2 regions of the Kocuria sp. TGY1127_2 genome follow, and region 2 is predicted to be linked to the other one. Evidence: riboswitches for the same ligand, from Rfam matches in the RefSeq annotation. Region 2 holds a riboswitch; the other holds the start of a gene.
What was found. A riboswitch is a leader RNA that binds a small molecule or an ion and turns the genes downstream of it on or off. The one in region 2 is predicted to bind S-adenosylmethionine.
Positions count from the first base shown of each region.

Region 1 (7,371 bases), 870 kb from region 2:
TGGTGTCCACGCCCAGCAGACCCAAGAGGTGGCCGCGCATTCGGACTAGTTGCGCGTCCTCCCGGGAACGAGGACGCGGCAAACCGACCTCAACGCTTTCGACAATCCCCGCCGGTACTCCCGGTGCCGTGCGGCCGAGTACGACGACGCGGTCGGATAGGTACAGGGCCTCGTCCACATCGTGGGTTATGAGGAGAACCGTTGTGGGGTCCTGACCATGAACATCCAGCAACAGATCCTGCATTTTCAGGCGAGTCAAGGCATCCAGGGCCCCGAAGGGCTCATCGAGGAGGAGAACCCTGGGGTTGCGTGCCAGTGCCCTGGCCAAGGACGCGCGTTGCGCCATGCCCCCGGAGACTTCCCCGGGGCGATGGCTCGCGTGCTCTCCCAGACCCACAAGGTCGATCAGCTCGGCGACTCGTCTGCGTCCGCCGTTCTTGCTCGCATTCTTCGGCAATCCGAGAGCAACGTTGTCCGTGACGGAACGCCACGGTAGCAGCCGTGGTTCCTGGAATCCCACGGCGCACCGGGAATCGATGTTGCGCACTGGCGTTCCGTCAATCGTGACGGATCCTGCGCTCGCGGCGTCGAGTCCGGCCGCTGCACGCAGAAGAGTCGACTTCCCACAGCCCGAAGGGCCGACGACCGCGACGATTTCCCCCGGTTCCGCGGTGAAGTTCACGTCACGGAGAACTTCGGACCCGGCAGCGCCGCGCCTGGATCCCGGGAATGACTTTCCGACGCCGTGGAACCGAACCGAAGCCGCTTTCGTCCCGGCTTCCTGCGCGCGTTCCGTCGAGTGCGCCGAGGTCACAATCAATCACTCCATCGAATCCTGGCGTTAGCACCGTGCTCGTCCGCGGAGGATCTCTCCGCCTGCGGGCAGAGCGAAAGATCACCGTGGAGATGGGTTGCTGCGACGTCATCGAGCCAGGTCTCTCAGTCGCTCTGGATGGTTTTCCCCTCCAGTTAATCCCGTGTGCTGCAAGGGCTCCAACTCGCGAGGGACTATTGCGGGAGATGAACTGCGGACCGTCAAAGTCCGTAACCCTGGCGCACGATGCGAATGGAGTGGAATTGACGCATGTCACACCGGATGCGATATTAGTGAACGAATGGTCAGTAATTCTAAGTCTGTCCCACCAGGAGTTCTTATGCCCGAAATGCCCGCAGCCTTCCTCGTCGGTGGAGCCCGCACTCCGGTGGGTCGATACGGCGGTTCCCTCTCCTCGGTTCGCCCGGACGATCTCGCGGCACTGTGCATCAGCACCGTCGTCGAGGAAGCGGGAATCGACCCGGCCGACGTCGATGAAGTCATCCTGGGCAACGCCAACGGGGCGGGTGAGGAGAACCGGAATGTGGCCCGTTTGGCCTGGTTGCTGGCCGGTTACCCGGACTCGGTGCCGGGGATGACGGTGAATCGGCTATGCGCCTCGGGGATGTCCGCGATCACGATCGCCTCCCAAATGATCAAGGCTGGTGCCGCGGAGATCGTGGTCGCCGGCGGCGTTGAATCGATGTCTCGCGCGCCCTGGGTCATGGAAAAGCCGACCAAACCTTTCTCCAAGCCCGGTGAGGTCTTCGATACTTCAATCGGCTGGCGGTTCGTGAATTCGAAATTTGTGGACGGTCCTTTGTCCCGCAACGGCAAGGCAACGTATTCGATGCCGGAGACCGCCGAGGAGGTTGCTCGCGTGGACGGAATCACGCGCGAGGAAGCAGACGAATTCGCGGCGCGCTCCCAGGAGAAGTCCAACGCGGCGATCCGGGCGGGCAGGTTCGCGGACGAAATCGTGCCCGTCAAAGTTACCGGTCGTAAGGGCGAGGTGAGTCTGGTCGAGACCGACGAGGGCCCGCGCCCGGGTACCACTACCGAGGTTCTGGCCAAGCTGAAGCCGGTCGTCAAAGGCGGATCCGTGGTCACGGCCGGTAACTCCTCGGCCCTCAACGACGGTGCCTCGGCGATTATCGTCGCTAGCGAGAAAGCCGTGAAGAAATACGGGTTGGAGGTCCGCGCCCGGATTGTGGATGGTGCGTCGGCCGGTGTACCTCCGGAAATCATGGGCATCGGGCCCGTCCCGGCGAGTCAGAAGGTCCTGGATCGTTCCGGCTGGGGCGTCGAGGACCTGGGCGCCATAGAAATCAATGAAGCCTTCGCGACTCAGTCGCTCGCCTCGATCCGTAGACTCGGCCTGGATCCGGACCTCGTGAACAGGGATGGAGGAGCGATTGCGTTGGGACACCCTCTCGGTTCTTCCGGCTCCCGAATCACCATCACGCTGTTGGGCCGAATGGAGCGCGAGGGTGCTTCCAGGGGCCTCGCGACCATGTGCATCGGCGTCGGACAGGGCGCCGCTCTCCTCCTCGAAAGGGCATAGACCATGGAATTGACCGGTGAATTCACGGCGATCGACATCCAGGAGCGCGAAGACCGACTCCACGTTCGCCTCAATAGGCCCGAGGTTCGCAACGCGATCGACGCGACCATGATCGACGAGTTGCACCGGGTCTGCGCGCACCTGGAATCCGAACCGAAAATCCTGATCCTCTCCGGAACCGAGGTGAACGGAAAAGGCATCTTCGCATCCGGTGCCGATATCGCCCAGTTGCGTGAACGGCGCCGGGACGATGCACTGCGTGGAATCAATTCGCGGCTCTTCGAGAGATTGGGGAGCCTTCCGATGCCCGTGATCGCGGCCCTCGACGGCTACGCCCTGGGTGGCGGTGCCGAGCTCGCCTGGGCCGCAGATTTTCGCATCGGGACACCCGAGATCAAGGTCGGCCAGCCGGAGACCGGCCTCGGCATCGTGGCAGCCGCCGGGGCCATGTGGCGGCTCAAGGAACTCGCCGGAGAACCGCTGGCCAAGGAGCTTCTGTTCGCAGGGCGCACGCTGAGTGCCGAAGAGGCCCTCAGGGCGGGCCTCATTACCGAAATTCACGAATCACAGGATCTGCTCGAAGCCGCCGACGGTCTGGCCGATCGAATCGCCAAGCAAGATCCGCTCGCGGTCCGGATCGCCAAAGGCGTCTTCCATATGCCTCGGGAGGCGCATCCATACGTTGACGAGCTCGCCCAGGCGGTCTTGTTCGAATCTCCCGCCAAATTCGACCGTATGCAGTCTTTCTTGGACCGCAGGAAGGAGCGCAGCTAAGTGAGCGCGCATGACAAGCAGCAAGTTCCCGAACGCGTAGGAGTACTTGGCGGTGGCCGCATGGGGGCCGGGATCGCGCATGCGTTCCTGATCTCAGGTGCGGCAGTGACCGTCGTCGAGGTCGATGACGACGCCGCTCAAGCCGCTCGAGCTCGCATCGAGAAAGACATCCGGGCTTCCGTCGAGCGCGGCAAGATCAGCGGAGAAGCCGACGAGTGGGCCAAGAAACTGGAGACCGCGACCGATGCTTCCGCCTTTGCCGACCGCCAGCTGGTGATCGAGGCCGTTCCGGAGATCTGGGATCTCAAGGTCGAATCCCTTCGCAGGGCAGAGTCGAATGTGGGCGAGAATTCGTGGCTCGCGACCAATACATCCTCGATGTCCGTGGACGGGCTGGCCGAAACCTTGGAGCGTCCCGAACGGTTCTGCGGACTGCACTTTTTCAACCCGGTCCCGGCTTCCAAGCTCGTAGAGGTCGTCGTCGGGAAGAAAACTTCGGAGGAATTGCAGGGCCATACCCAGGAGTGGGTGGCCGGGCTGAACAAGACCCCGGTGACCGTGCACGATGCCCCCGGTTTCGCGTCCTCGCGACTTGGAATTGCCCTGTCCCTGGAGGCGATCCGCATGGTCGAGGAGGGGGTGGCCTCGCCCGAGGATATCGATCATGCGATGACCCTGGGATACAAGCATCCGGTCGGCCCCCTGGCGCTGACCGACATCGTGGGTGTGGATGTGCGTCTCGACATCGCCGAATACCTGGAGTCCAAGCTGGGGTCGCGTTTCAGTCCGCCGCAACTCATGCGAGACATGGTCGAACGCGGTGAGCTGGGCAAGAAGACCGGGAAAGGCTTCTACTCGTACGAGTAGCGCCTCGACCCGTATATCGGGACGTAACGTGCGCATCGGATCATCTCAGGGCCCGATATGCACGCAACGCCCGGTACGTCTGGGCGTGCCTCAGTCGAAGAATCCTTCCGGTGCTGGCTTGAGGTAGTTGCTGATCCGGACGGTGCAGAGACGCCGACCGGTCTCGACGTGCGTCATCACGACTTCGTGGCTGGTCATTGAGCGCCCCAGCTTGATCGGCGTCGCAACCGCCCGCACGGTGCCTTCGGTTGCCGAGGAGTGGTGTGTTGCATTGACCTCAATTCCGACTGCGATCTTCCCGAATTGGGCGGCGTGCAACACGGCCGCCCAGGAGCCCGTCGATTCTGCGAGGGCGATTGATGCTCCGCCGTGCAGGATTCCGTGTCCCTGGCGGTTTCCCTCGACCGGCATGGTCGCCACTACTCGTTCCGGCGTCTGCTCCTCGAATTCGATGTTGAGCTTGTGGTCGAGTTCGCCCGGGTCGATGCGGCCCACCAGCCGTGTTGAATCCGGTTCCGTTCCGGTTGCCTGGCCTTGTGCGTTGACTGATTGGTTCTCCAATGAGACCTCCTCATGACTTTGTGCCGGGCCGCGTTGTGGCACGCGACTGTGACGTGGGCTATTCTGACACTAATTACTGACCGAACGTTCGGCTAATTTATTGCAGGGAGTGAATCCACCCGTGACCACCCAAACCCGATACGAGGCTACAACCACCCAGGCCACCGAGATATTGCCGAGTTACGTGCGAGGGCAATGGTGGCGCCCGGACGAGCCGGAGCGAGCCGTCGACGTCGTCAATGCGGCGACGGGTGATCCCGTGGTGCGCGTCAGCACCGACGGTATCGATACTGCCGAGGTCATCCGATACGGACGTGAGAACGGCCAGAAGTCTCTGGGCGAGCTGACCATCCATGAACGAGCACTGATCGTCAAAAAACTCGCGATGTACCTCAACGAGCGCAAGGATGAGCTGTACGAGGTCTCCTACCTGACCGGTGCAACCGCCAAGGACCATCTGATCGACACGGACGGTGGCATCGGTACGCTCTTCACGTTCTCGTCCAAGGCCCGCCGTGAACTGCCCAACGCCAATGTGATCGTCGACGGCGCTGTCGAACAGCTCTCCGGTGACGGCAGCTTCCTCGGCGAGCACATCTACACCCGTCTGCCGGGTGTTGCCGTGCAGATCAACGCGTTCAACTTCCCGGTGTGGGGAATGCTCGAGAAATTCGCCCCGGCGTTCATCGCCGGGATGCCCACCGTGGTCAAGCCCGCCACACCAACCGCTTACGTCTCGGAAAAATGCGTGCGACTCATGGTCGAGTCGGGATTGCTGCCTGAAGGGTCGATCCAGTTGATCTCCGGCTCGGCTCGGGATCTTTTGGATCATCTGGACATGCGTGATCACGTGGCCTTCACGGGATCGGCGGCGACCGCGAATTCGCTGCGCCAGCATCCGAACGTGATTGAGGGAGGGGTCCGGTTCACGGCAGAGACCGACTCGCTCAACGCGGCCATCCTGGGACCTGACGTCACCGAGGATTCCCCGGAGTTCGCGGCGTTCATCAAGTCAGTGGTCCTCGAGATCACGGCTAAGGCTGGGCAGAAGTGCACCGCGATCCGCCGGGTCATCGTTCCGGACAGGATGCGCAGACCGGTCGTGGACGCGCTCGAGGTCCGCATTGCCGAGCGCGGCGTCGTCGGTGACCCGCGGGACAAAGCGACGACGGTCGGCGCGCTGGCCTCCCCTGAGCAGCGCGAAGAAGTGCTCAAGGCCGTGCGCAGGCTCGTCGACGCCGGCGGATCCGTCCGCGTGGGCGGACCGGACGCACTGGATACAGTTCCGGCCGAGGGCGCGTTCTTCCCCGTCACGGTGCTCGAATTCGACGATGCACGCACACGCGAGGCGCACAGCGTCGAAGCATTCGGTCCCGTTACCTCGGTTCTGGGGTATTCGGGCGACATCGAGGAAGCCGTGGAGCTCGCTGCCCTCGGGGGCGGCTCGTTGGTTGCCACGGTGTGCACTCACGATCCCCTGACCGCGGGCGAATTCGCTGCCGGGATCGGTGCTCATCACGGCCGCGTGCTCTTCCTCGACCGCGACGACGCCAAGACCTCGACGGGCCACGGCTCGCCGATGCCTCAACTCGTCCACGGCGGGCCGGGTCGAGCTGGTGGCGGCGAAGAGCTCGGCGGTGTCCGTGGCGTCAAGCACTATATGCAACGCACGGCCGTGCAGGGTTCACCTGACCTGCTGACCGGGGTGACCGGCATGTGGCACTGGGGTGCGACGGCGCAGACCGTGACCCGCGAGGACGTCGAGAACGGGACCGGCACGCATCCGTTCCGCAAGTCACTGGCCGAACTTCGCATCGGCGACCAGTTCCGCTCCGACCTGCGCAAGGTCAACTTGGAGGACATCACGGAATTCGCGGAGTCGACCGGGGACACGTTCTACGCGCACACCAATGAGGAGGCCGCGACCGCCAATCCGTTCTTCCCGCGCCGCGTCGCCCACGGATATCTGCTGGTCTCGTGGGCCGCGGGCCTGTTCGTGGAGCCCGCACCGGGGCCGGTCCTGGCCAATTACGGCCTGGAGAACCTGCGGTTCATCACGCCCGTCACCTATGACGACTCGTTCCGCGTGACCCTCACGGCCAAGCGGATCACCCCGCGCGTCACGGACGACTACGGCGAGGTCGCCTGGGACGTCCGCCTGACCAACCAGGACGACGAGGTCGTGGCGACGTACGACGTGCTGACGCTGGTCGAGAAGGAGTAGGCCTCCGGGGCGGTGGAGATGGAGGTTCAGTCGGAAGGCGGCATTCGGCACCGCCTTCCGGCTGCTACCAGTCCACGATCGAATTGATCATTCCGAGAACCAGTCGCGGAGCCGGCTTGCCGGAGACGTCTTCGGGGGGCATCGTCGAGCTTTGAGGCCAACCTCCTGCCAATTGAAGCGTAGGCTCCGGATGCTCTCTGCCCCGAATCCTTATCCCCTGGTCGACCAATTGAGCTGAGGTTTATGAGGACCTCACATCCATCAGTGGAATGGGTCAGAATCGTGGGCTGAACACGCCTATCGTTTCCGAAGTGGATCATGTTGGACTAGCCGACCCCGACGTGGATATCGCGTTGTCGATGTGGTGCGACGGCCTTGGCTTTACCCTCGAGCGCAGATTTGATCTGAATGAGACCGTTACGGTTGCGACGACGGGAGTGCCCGGCCCCAGTATCCACGCAGCAGCGATCATCCTTGGCCACCAGCGCATCGAACTCTTGGAACATGGCCCTGCACCCACCGGGCGGGTGCAGGCGAGGGATTCCTCCCTGGTGCCCCAGTGTGCGG
Region 1 covers NZ_AP022834.1:404,104-411,474, forward strand. The annotation lists gene sake_RS01775 (ABC transporter ATP-binding protein) at 1-814, opposite strand, end outside; SAM riboswitch class I at 823-959, opposite strand; gene sake_RS01780 (acetyl-CoA C-acyltransferase) at 1,164-2,378, shown strand; gene sake_RS01785 (enoyl-CoA hydratase/isomerase family protein) at 2,382-3,152, shown strand; gene sake_RS01790 (3-hydroxyacyl-CoA dehydrogenase family protein) at 3,153-4,019, shown strand; gene sake_RS01795 (PaaI family thioesterase) at 4,110-4,514, opposite strand; gene paaZ (phenylacetic acid degradation bifunctional protein PaaZ) at 4,702-6,804, shown strand; gene sake_RS13590 (hypothetical protein) at 7,164-7,371, shown strand, end outside.
Region 1: linked by a shared signal. The riboswitch ahead of sake_RS01775 (ABC transporter ATP-binding protein) and the one ahead of metE (5-methyltetrahydropteroyltriglutamate--homocysteine S-methyltransferase) in region 2 are both predicted to bind S-adenosylmethionine.

Region 2 (7,371 bases):
CGGGGTCTGCGGGAAAGAACCGATCGTCGTCGTGGGCAGTTCCGGAAGGCTCGCCGAAATGCCCTGCAGAGCCTGTTCACGGCGCCTCTCCTCCGCGGGCTCACGATGACCATCGGATTCGGTCAGCAGGTCAGCCCGTTCTCGAATCAGTGCGTCCCTGGTCCCGCGGGCCTCTGTCCTATGACGAATCGCCCCGTCGGACTCGTCGAGGAAATTCGCGATCGCCTCGGGTCCGTCCGCCAGCCCTCGGGCCAGGATGCAAACCTCCTCGACTTTCTGGTCCGCGAACGCGAGCCAGGTGCGAGGTTCGTCCCCGAGCTGGTCCTCGAGAGCGGCGTCGTGCGGTACATGGATGAGCGATGTCGAAGTACTGACCGCCACATTCGCCCCGGCCTCGTGGAGCTCCTCGAGTCGAGCCAGGGCCGTACGCAGATCCGTTCGCCAGATGTTCTGTCCGTTCACGATGCCGGCCACCAGTACCGGGGCTTCGGTGCCGGTAAAGAGGGACAGCTGATCCGGATCGAGTCGCCGGATCTGCCCGTTCGCAGGGCCGGAGACCAGGTCCACGTGAACGGCATCGACGCCAGCCGCCACCAGGGGCTCGAGAAGATTCTCGGCGTCACCGTAGGCGGTCGTAACCAGGACCAAGGGATCACCAGCTGCGCGATCGGCGCTCAAGCGCTCATAGGTTCGCCGGACGATCTCGGCCAGTTCCGGATTCTGATTCTCGGCGACGAGGGCCGGTTCTTCGAGCTGAACCCATTCGGCACCGGCATTGCCCAGCGCCGAGATGAGCTCTCGATATACCTCCACGAGTTCCTCGATCCGATTCAGAGGTTCGAATCCAACGGGCGCGGTGTCCTCGGCCTTGGACAGAAGCAAGAACGAAATCGGGCCGAGGATGGCAGGGCGCAGCGGGGCGTCGTCGTTCGGCGAAAAGGCACCGGCCTGCAACTGGCCGACGATCTCCTGCGGATTTGCGGTGAAAGGAGTCCGAGGGCCGATCTCGGGCACCAAGTAGTGGTAATTCGTATTGAACCACTTGGTCATTTCGAGTGGGCCACGGGCGTCATCTCCTCGGGCCAGGACGAAGGAGGCGTCCCGGTTCAGGTGATGGTCACGGTTCGCAAGATCCGCAAACCGAGTAGGCACGGCCCCTGTCGCCAGAATCGCGTCCAGCACCTGGTCATAGAGGGCGAACGAAGCCGGGATCGAGGAGGAAGCCTTCAAGCCCAGTTCCCGCAGGCGGCCTACGGTTAGGTGTCGAATTCCGGTCACGGACGACGACAGGTCCTCGATGTCGCCTTGCCCGCTCCAGTACGCTTCCAGGGCGCGCTTGACCTCGCGATTCGGTCCGATGCGCGGATAGCCGAGGATGGTTGCCGGGGGAAAAGCCCTGTCCTTGGGTGAGGTGCTGTGGAGGACGTTGTTAGGGTTCGTCACGATGATCTCCTGATCGTTGAGAGGCGAGATGGGTTGATTCGCAGGGGCAGTATTGCCGCGCAGACCGAGTCGATCCACGAGTTCGAGCGCCGCCTGGTGTTCGTTGAAGGTATAGATGTGCAGTCCTGGGGCCCCTGCGGCAAGGGCCTGGCGAGCGAAGTCCTCCGCCGAGTCCACTCCGACGGCCAGGCGTTCTGCGAACGTCTCGGCGGTTTCGAGCCTGTGTGCGAGACCTGCATTCGGCTCGATCCCTGCGAGTCCGCACACCCGCAGATACCTCCGCAGGCTTGTCACGGGCAGAATTCCGGGGATCAGAGGCAATTCGACGGCATTGGCGCGGGCCCGCTCGGCGAGACGAGCGTAATCGGAAGGGTCCGGATAGACCTGAGTGATGGCGAAATCCGCTCCCGCCCGTTGCTTGGCCAGCAGGACCTCGGTGTCGTGGTGGATGCTCGAGGATTCTGGGTGACGGACCGGATAGGCCGCCACGCCCACGGCCAGACGTCCGGCACACAATTTGGCCGATCCCCTCGACTCGACGCCACGGATCAGTTCCACCAGGTGTCGAGCGAAGGGAAGTTCGCCCTGCTTGAGGGCGTAGTTCTCAGGTCGATCGCCCCTCAGAGCCAGGAGGCCGCGCACGCCAAGCCGGATGATCTCATCGACCAGTTCTTCGAGCTCGGAAGCTATCTGTCCGGTCGAGACGATGTGGGCCAATGGTTTCAGCTCCGTTTCCTCGACGAGGTGTCGTAGCAAGTCCAGGCTTTGGCGCCTCCTCTCGCCATCCACGGCGGCGGTCACGGAAACGTAATCAGGGCGAGTGGGTTCGATCTCGGCGATAGTGGTTTCCAATGCCTGTCGGCTCATCCTGCTGCGAGGCGGATAGAGCTCGAAGGACAACGCTGGCCTGTCATCAGGGTTCACGCCGGGTCTCCTTTCGGTACACCCGACGGAGAGCGGAGCCTCCTCGTCCGCCGACGCAACCGACCCGGTCCAGTGGGACCGTGCCGGAGTTGCGCCGACGACGTCCGGAGACGGCCGATACACTCCATCGGTCCTGGCGGGAGCACCTTTCCTCGGGACCGAGATGTTCGGGTTTCCGTGAGGAGGTTGCTGCGGCGTCGACGAGCCAGGTCTCTCGGCCGCTCTGGATAGATACGCAAGTATTCAATCCGCCTCAGCGCAGGCCCGCAAGAGATGAGAGAGTTTGACGCCGCATTTCGCGCATTGAGCGCACCCACACGCTTGACGCAACGTCGACGTCATATGACGTGGCCGCAATGAATCGTGACATCGAAGTTCATGAAAGCGGCCGACCCCGCCATCCGGTATGGGCGGGAGAAGCCGGAGTCGGAACGTTGTCAGACGGAACGAGCGTTCACGAATGACTGTTCCCGGCCGTGAAACTTTGATCGTTCACGGTCTTGTCGACAGTTCGTATCGCTTGTGTTCTTTTCGATTTCCCCTGCCGGACCGGATACTTCTCCAGGTATTCGAGAACGGTCGTTCGCGACAACAAGCTATTGCACAATATTTGATACAAGGATTCACTATTGCGCCAAGACCATTGGTGTCCTGTTCCAAGAAGCGGACCGATGTGGCCGGGGTAGAGGTCGCACATAGCGCGGAAGCCCCCTCCCGTCGGGGCGTCATCAGGACGACGTGGCCCGATATACCGAGTGGGATTTTCTCCGCGGTTGGAGCATGCAAGATACCTAGAAGAAAAATGCAGTAATCTCTCGACCGTTTTTGGTTTTGTCGGATACGAATTGTTAAAGCCCAATGCCTTCGATATCATCCCGAACTTGAGTCACCCTATTGTGGTGAACGACAAATTCATGTTTGGATAGTGACGTCAGATCAAACACCCGCGAGAGGAAATAATGACCGAGAACCACGACTCCCCGGCAGGCAACCAGCCTCCTCAGTACGGCGGCTCCCCCGAGGGCGGCCAGCCGCGGTACCAGGGTGGAGACACGGGTTACGGACAGGGAAACGGACCCGTTCAAAACCAGAGCGGGGCACTTGTCGCCCCCAAGCCCGTCAAGACGGGCGCGCTCTTGGTGTACATCTCTGCTGCCATAACCATCATCGGTTTGATCATTTCCCCATTCGTTCTCATGGGCAGCGCCGAATACAAGCAGCTTCAGGACCAAGGCCAGTCCGGTCTCGTCTGGGGCGGCTTGATCTTCGGCGCCGTCATCTCTGTGGCCATCGTGGTGCTTCAGGTTCTCGCCGCACGAGCCGCGACCAAGGGCAAGAACTGGGGACGAATCACCCTGTTGGTCCTCGCCATTCTGAGCCTTCTCTCGCTCTTGGTCTCCCTCGGTAGCGGCTCCGGAATCACCGGTTCAGTCGGAACCATCTTGTTGATCATCGGCACCATCATGATGTGGGCAGGACAAGGCGGACGTTGGTTCAAAGACATCAAACAGAACCGCAATGAGATGATGCGCTAGCCTCATCGCCTGAACACCGTGGCATCCCCCGGTTTTTTGGGGTGCTGGGTCGGATTCACCATGAGTCCGGCCCAGCCTTCTTCAGAGGTACCTCTTTGACAGGTTCTCGGGAAAAGGACCACACTGGATACAAGGCACTGGGCCGCAGGTTGCCCCGGGCTCCATTATTTAGCCGCTTCGAGCGGCCTTCCGCCGAGAGGCGCACCCGGTCCAGTGCCCCTAATCTTCACCTGCGTGCCCCCGCTCCAGCGGGGGCTTTTGCGTTCGCGCGACTGGCCCCTCGACGAATCGCCCAAAACGCGCCGGTTGCTTCCCCGACCCGGTGCCACAATGACGGATCGGATCCGGGCGAGAGCAGTATCACGGCACCGACCGGGGCCCACTGCATCATGGCCTTGTGAACCTTCCATGACAGTCCTGTTAACCAAGGACGGTTATCTTAGGAACGATCACCACCACCACCTTGGAAGGCAGAGCGTGGCAATTCGCTTATTTCCTCAGGAGAACAAGGCCCTCGAGCTGCTCGCGGACATGGCACAGCTTGTCGTTGATTCCACTTCCGCGGCCTCACGCATGATGGGGTCACCTCTCACGGATCACGACGAGGTCTTCGAACAGGCTCTGGAGATTGAGGGACGATCCACCGATTCGTTCTTCGCGCTGATGACCACCGTACGAAGCGCCTTCGTACTCCCTCTCCCCCGCGCGGACCTATACCTGCTGGGCCAACGCCTCAACCAGGCGACCGAATCCCTAACCTCGGCCTCGCATATCATCAAGATCCACAGCCTGGATCGATTTTCCAAGCGCGCCTCCGACCTCCTGGACCTTCTCCAGCGCCAAGCTTCCCTGACCGCCGAGGCCATGCGGCATCTCTCGGACCTTGAGGGCCTCGACGAATACTGGGTCGAGGTCCTTCGCATGTCCAAGCAGTCCATCCGGACCACGAACCTCTACCAAGCTGACATGATGGACCGGCTCAAGCCAGCGGCCTACCTCAAGGAGTCGCAGTTCACCGCCCAACTTCAGGCAGCTTCCCTGAGCGTGCGCGAAGTGGCCACCGACGTCGGACGAATCCTCGTCCAGGAGTCGTAACCGGTGGAGTACTTCCTGTTCACCCTGTGTGGGTTGTTTCTTCTGGGCTACACCGTCATCGGTTGTTTCCATGACGCTTCCAACGCCGTAGCAGTGCCCGTCGGAGCCCGTGCCCTCACCCCCAAGGTTGCGCTGATCGTCTGCGCGTTCTTCAACGTGGTGGGCTTGCTCATCGGCTCGCTGACTCTGTCATTGACTTCGGATCACTGGCTCACGATCCCGCACGACGACATCGGCCTTGCCGTCCTGACCTCGTCATTGCTCACGGTGATCCTGTGGGAGATCTTCACCTGGTGGCGCAGGTCACCGTCCTCGTCGACCAATGCCCTGATCGGCGGGGTATTCGGCGCGCTGTGGGCCACCCAGCAGGTAGGGCTGGGCGATCATCTTGACCTCGGAGTCAAGATGGTGGGCGACGTCGTCCTTCCCCTCATCCTTGCCCCTTTGGCCGCCTTCGGGATCGCCTGGGTGGCTGTCATCCCGTTGGTGCATTTGCTCCAGCACACGAGCCCGGGAAGAATTCACCGACGCTCTCGCTACGTTCTTTCACTCAGCACATCCGTCATATCCCTCGGGCACGGGATCTACTTCGGGCATCGTAGCCTCGTGATCGGCGCTTTGATGTGGATGTCGATCGGGCACAGCATCACGTCGACCCAAACCGCTTGGATGTGCACACTTATCGGCGTCATGATGGTCATCGGAACTTTGATGGGCAGCTGGCGTATCGGACACACTATCTCGGACCGTCTGGTCACGATCGACCCATTCCGCGGTGCAGTGGCTCAGGCCGTAACCAGTCTCCTGATTTTCGGTACGGGGGCAGTGGCCAAAGACCCGTTCTCCTCGTCCCACCTCGCGGCGTCTGCCGTTCTGGGCGCAGGCTCCAACCAGCGCTTCCATGCGGTGCGTGCCCATACGGCCGCCCGCCTGGTCCTGACCTGGATCGTCACCGTGCCGGTCACGGTCATCGTCTCGGCCATCTTTTTCCTCGCGCTGTCTCCTTTGTTGTAATTCCACGATCTGGTAGCCGCTCTTGGGCCGCCGTGAGGAAGTTTTAAAAGTCCGTACGAGGCCCAACGGCCGTCGTCGACCGACGGAGGAGACGTCAGCCGAAACGACCCGAGACGTAGTCCTCGGTCGCCTTGTTCTGAGGCTTGTTGAAGATTTCCTGGGTGGGCGCATACTCGATCAATTTTCCGGGCTTGCCCGTACCCGCAATATTGAAGAAAGCCGTCTTGTCGGAAACGCGAGCGGCCTGCTGCATATTGTGAGTCACGATGACAACAGTGTAATCCTCCTTGAGCTCGTTGATGAGGTCTTCAACGGCCAGAGTGGAAATGGGATCAAGCGCCGAACACGGCTCATCCATGAGGATCACGTCCGGGCGGACCGCGATACTGCGCGCGATGCACAGGCGTTGCTGCTGTCCACCCGAGAGGCCGGAACCTGGCTTGTCCAGGCGGTCTTTGACCTCTTCCCACAGGTTGGCGCTCCGCAGCGAGGATTCGACCAGCGTCTGAGCGTCCGAGCGGGAGATGCGCCGTGAATTCAATTTGACGCCGGCCAGCACGTTGTCGCGGATGGACATCGTGGGGAACGGGTTGGGCCGCTGGAACACCATGCCCACCTGGGAACGGACCCGGACGGGGTCCACGCCTTTCCCGTACAGGTTCTCGCCGTCGAGGTTGACCTTGCCCTCGACGTAGGCGCCAGGGATGACCTCGTGCATACGGTTCAGGGTGCGAAGGAAAGTCGACTTGCCGCACCCGGACGGCCCGATGAACGCGGTCACCGAGCGGGGCTCGATCTCCATGGTGATATCGTCCACCGCCAGGAAATCACCGTAATAGACGTTGAGGTGTTCGACGTCGATGCGCTTGGACATTTATTTCCTTTACTTCGGTTCGCCGGACTCAGCGACCGGTCTTGGGGGCAAAGAGCTTGGAGATCAGGCGGGCGATGAGATTCAGCGCCATCACCAGGATGATCAGGATGAGGGCCGAAGCCCAGGCACGACCTTCGGAAACCTGCGGGTTCGTCGGCGACGTCGGGTTCATGATCTGGTAGTAGATGAACGTCGGTAACGTGGTCATCCATCCGCTGAAGGCGTTGAAATTGATGCTCGAGACGAAGCCGGCCGTCACGAGAATCGGCGCAGTCTCACCGATCACGCGGGCAATGGCCAGGGTAACGCCCGAGGATATACCGGAGATCGCCGTCGGAATGACGACCTTGGTAATGGTGCGCCATTTGCGCACCCCCAATGCATACGAGGCCTCACGCAATTCGTTCGGAACAATCTTGAGCATTTCCTCCGTATTGCGCACTACCGTCGGGATCATGAGCACCGACAATGCGACGGACGCGATGA
Region 2 covers NZ_AP022834.1:2,501,379-2,508,749, forward strand. The annotation lists gene metE (5-methyltetrahydropteroyltriglutamate--homocysteine S-methyltransferase) at 1-2,367, opposite strand, end outside; SAM riboswitch class I at 2,489-2,601, opposite strand; gene sake_RS11170 (hypothetical protein) at 3,327-3,902, shown strand; gene sake_RS11175 (phosphate transport regulator) at 4,380-4,997, shown strand; gene sake_RS11180 (inorganic phosphate transporter) at 5,001-6,011, shown strand; gene pstB (phosphate ABC transporter ATP-binding protein PstB) at 6,106-6,885, opposite strand; gene pstA (phosphate ABC transporter permease PstA) at 6,914-7,371, opposite strand, start outside.